DNA from 2 places in the Acidovorax bellezanensis genome. Region 1 is predicted to be linked to the other one. Evidence: predicted binding sites of a transcription regulator. Region 1 holds the regulator's gene; the other holds the start of a gene.
The links. Region 1 encodes FNR, which switches genes on or off when oxygen is low (the NO sensors DNR and NnrR bind a similar motif). Its sites were predicted from a motif close to TTGATNNNNATCAA; they were not measured.

Region 1 (2,196 bases):
CGGTTTTGTCTGGATGGTGGTCGGCGGCCCGGCCGTGGTGGTCGTGGCTGGTCTGGCCACGTTCTGGATCGCCGCGGCCAACCCCGACCCGGTGATCGACCCGGATTACTACCGCCACGGTATTGAAATCAACCAGACGCTGACCGGCAAGCCCGATCTGAGCCTGGCACCGGCCGTCACCGGCCGCAACCATGCGGCAACGCCCGCGGAGCACGCGCCCACCGACCGTTGAGCGGGCCATGCGCGGGTTTTCCGCAGCGCCAGGGACTTCGATTGCTTGCAGAATGAAAGCGTTGCTGCGGCACAAGGAGTTCCTGATGTTGGCAAAACGCTTGATGTGGATTCTCTGGCCGGCCTTTCTGGCCGCCTGTGCGATGGAAATGCTGGTGTTCGGGCTGGTCGATCCGAGCGAAATCCAGTGGCGGGGCGAGACCCTGAACTGGGGCCGGCAGGCGTTCTATACCCTGTCTTTCTTTGCCTTCTGGCTGGTCACCAGCGCTGCCAGCGGCTTGACCTGCCTGCTGGGCATGGGGCCGGCGGAAGTCAATGGCGGGCACCGCGCTCCCGCGCTCGACTGAACAACTGACTGTATCCCTTGGCCCGTTCTCCCTGAGCTTGTCAAAGCGGGGCGCAAGGGGTTTATCAGCGGGGGAGGGGCTTAGTCACACTCGCGTTGATGGTTCACGATGCGCTTGAGCGCGTCGGTGTCGAGAATGCGGATGTGGCGCTGCTTGACTTCGACGATGCCGTCGTCGACGAACTTGGAGAAAGTGCGGCTCACGGTCTCCAGCTTGAGGCCCAGGTAGCTGCCGATTTCCTCGCGCGTCATGCGCAGTACCAGCTCCGACTGGGAAAACCCCCGCGTGTGCAGGCGCTGCACCAGATTGAGCACAAACGCCGCCAGACGCTCCTCGGCCCGCATGCTGCCCAGCAGCAGCATCACGCCATGCTCACGCACGATTTCACGGCTCATGACCTTGTGCACATGGTTTTGCAGCACCGTGATTTCGCGCGACAGATCTTCCAGGCGATCAAAAGGCATGACACAGACTTCGGCATCCTCGAGCGCCACCGCGTCGCAGGTGTGGTGGTCGTTGACGATGCCGTCCAGGCCGATGATTTCGCCCGCCATCTGAAAGCCCGTCACTTGGTCACGTCCGTCCTCGGTGGCCACGCTGGTCTTGAAGAAGCCGGTGCGAATCGCATACAGCGAGGAAAACGCCTCGCCGTTGTGAAACAGCATGCCGCCCCGCTTGATCTTGCGGCGCACGGCGACGATGTCGTCGATGCGCTGCATTTGCTCGTCGCTCAGGCCTATGGGCAGGCACAGTTCGCGCAGGTTGCAGTTGGAGCAGGAGGCTTTGATGGTTTGTAAATTCATGGGACTGGACCTCGAAGCTGGCGGTGGATAACACGGAAGGGGCGGTCGCATGGGCTGCCGACAGCGCACAGGCCCGAGGTCATGGCTGACATATATCAAATTGTCGCAGCATGTGGGTGAGCAAGTCTTGATCGACATCAAGGACGCAGGCATTGGGATGCGGCACAGTCGGGAAAAGCCAAGGAAACACCATGACCGCAGCCCCCCCCGAGCTCACCCCTGCGTTGCTGCAGCGTTTTGACGTGCCTGGCCCCCGCTATACCTCCTACCCGACGGCAGACCGGTTTGTGGAAGCCTTTGGTCCGGATGATTACACACTGGCGCTCAAACAGCGCCGCAATGGCGCGGTGGGCCTGGCGCGGCCGCTGTCGCTGTATGTGCACATCCCGTTCTGCGAATCGCTGTGCTACTACTGCGCCTGCAACAAGATCGTCACCCGTCACGCCGAACGCGCCCAGACCTATCTGCAATACCTGGCGCGCGAAGTCGCGCTGCACACCCGGCATTGCGGTCCGGGTCAGACGGTGAGCCAGCTGCACCTGGGCGGCGGCACGCCCACTTTCCTGAGCGACGAGGGCCTGGCCGAACTCATGGACCTGCTGCGCAGCCATTTCACGCTGCAGCCCGGCGGCGAGTATTCGATCGAAGTCGATCCGCGCACGGTGACGCCCGAGCGCCTGGCCTTTCTGGCGCAGCTGGGTTTCAACCGCCTGAGCTTTGGCGTGCAGGATTTCGATCCCCAGGTGCAGAAGGCCGTGCACCGCGAGCAGCCCGCCGAGCAGGTGTTCGCGCTGGTGCAGGCCGCGCGCGAGCTG
Region 2 (2,196 bases), on a different contig from region 1:
CATCACGATGCCCAGGATCATGTACATGATCCCGATCTTCTTGTGGTCGATACTGCAGATCCAGTCGTTCCACAGCGGCGCCCAGAGCTTGTAGCGCGTCAGCAGAAAGAGAACGGCCAGCGCACCGAAGATCACGCCAGCAAAGGTGACGAGCAGAATTGGCTCGTGCAGGGGTATCGATTCCCAGCTCAACCGTCCGAAGATCAGTCGCGCTGCATCAAATTGGTCAGACATAAATGGTCTCTTGTGAGGTGGACGGGGTAGCGGGCCTGAGCCCGCACCCTGTCCACCGAATTGCTTATTGCTGGATAACCGCTGGGGTCGAGGCGTCTGCTTCCAGGGCGGCCGTCAGTTTGGCGGCGTCTTCCGTCGTGCACATGTCAGGCGAAAGGTTCAGGCCCTTGGCGCGTGCATAGGACTCGCCGCCTGCCTTGTCGATGGCCATCATGGTGTGCATGCACATCTGGCCTTCTTCGACGCAGCGGTTCAAAACCGTGTGGTAGAGCTTGGGGTCGACCTTGCCGAAACGCTCCACTGGATTGCGTTCGCTGGGCTTGACCAGATCCAGGTAGCTCGTGCGATCGAGCGTCTTGCCTTCGGTCTTGGCCTTGGCAATCCACTGCTCGAAGCCTTCGTTGCTCAGGCCGTGGAACTTGAACGTCATGCCGGAGAAACCAGCGCCGCTGTAATGCGAGGACATGCCCTTGTAGACACCTTCCTTGTTGATCACGGCGTTCAGCTCGGTCTGCATGCCGGGCATGGTGTAGATCATGCCGGCCAGGTCAGGCACGTAGAAGGCGTTCATCGTGGTGGTCGATGTCAGCTTGAAATGGATGGGGCGGTCGACGGGCGCAGCCAGTTCGTTCACCGTGGCAATGCCTTGCTCGGGGTAGAAGAACAGCCACTTCCAATCCATGGCCACGACTTCCACTTCCAGCGGCTTGACGTCGGGGGCCAGCGCGCGCTGGGCATCGATGCGGTCCAGTGGGCGGTAAGGGTCGAGCTTGTGGGTGCTGATCCAGGTGATGGCGCCCAGGATGATCACGATGATCAGTGGAACGGTCCAGATGATCAGTTCCAGCTTGGTCGAATGGTGCCACTCGGGATCGTATTCCGCTTCCGTGTTCGACTGACGGTACTTCCAGGCAAAGAAGAACGTCAGCAAAATGACCGGAATGATGATGATCAGCATCAGCCCGGTGGCGAGCATGACCAGGTCGCCTTGCTGAGCGGCGACATCGCCTGCGGGGTTGAGAACTACGGTCTCGCTGCAGCCTGTAAGGGCGGCAATCAGGGCCGTAGCTGTGAGCCACGCAGGCCCACGGATTTCCTTGGATTGAAGCATGCTATGGGCGCGCCGGAACGCGCTTAGGTGTAAACGTGAGATTGGAATTGGCTCAAATGTAATAAAAAGGAGCAATTTGTCGATTGGACATTTTGTCCTACGTCAACGAAATAGGTGTATTGCGCCATTCTTGGTGCTATGGCGGATTTCGATGTAGGCGTGAAGGCTGAGAGCACGTCAGTTGACAGGCAGTAGGTAGGAGAAGAGGATGGATGGTAGGTAGGAGTAGAGGATGGGTAGTAGGGGCTGGCGGAGGGCTGGTTGTAGTTCTTAGCTGACGCGCGCAAGCGCAAAAGCCGTACCGAACCAGGTCGCTGACCGGCGTAGAAAGAGCTAGTCAACAGAAATGGGAGCCATCTCTTATGAGCGGAACCGGTTACACAGCATTGCCTGCTGGCGGCTTGGAAAGTCCGGAAGCACTGTCCCGCGCGGACACGGACGAAGAGGTCACTCCTGGAGATATCGCGGTCGGCGTGGTGATTGGTCGATCGTCGGAATACTTCGATTTTTTTGTTTTTGGCATCGCTTGCGTGTTGGTTTTCCCCGCATTGCTGTTTCCTTCGCTTTCCCGACTTGACGGTACCCTGGCCTCGTTTGCGATCTTTTCGCTGGCCTTCATCGCGCGCCCCTTCGGCACGGCGATCTCCATGGCCGTGCAGCGGCGCTGGGGTCGAGCGACCAAGCTGACCATTGCCCTGTTCCTGTTGGGCTCGTGCACGGTGGGCATGGCCTTCCTGCCCGGCTACCAGAGCCTGGGTATCTGGGCCATAGTTCTGTTTGCCGTGCTGCGCATAGGTCAGGGCCTGGCCTTGGGTGGATCCTGGGACGGCTTGCCCTCGCTGCTGGCCATC

Region 2: cyoA (ubiquinol oxidase subunit II) is a predicted target of FNR. The motif match lies at 1,438-1,451, and genes of this name have one in related genera.

The regions. Positions count from the first base shown of each region.
Region 1 covers NZ_JAODYH010000006.1:16,563-18,758, forward strand. Annotated here, with positions in the region: gene N0K08_RS13520 (FixH family protein) at 1-232, shown strand, start outside; gene N0K08_RS13525 (hypothetical protein) at 318-578, shown strand; gene fnr (fumarate/nitrate reduction transcriptional regulator Fnr) at 659-1,381, opposite strand; gene hemN (oxygen-independent coproporphyrinogen III oxidase) at 1,573-2,196, shown strand, end outside.
Region 2 covers NZ_JAODYH010000007.1:246,452-248,647, reverse strand. Annotated here, with positions in the region: gene cyoB (cytochrome o ubiquinol oxidase subunit I) at 1-234, opposite strand, end outside; gene cyoA (ubiquinol oxidase subunit II) at 299-1,345, opposite strand; gene N0K08_RS15135 (MFS transporter) at 1,708-2,196, shown strand, end outside.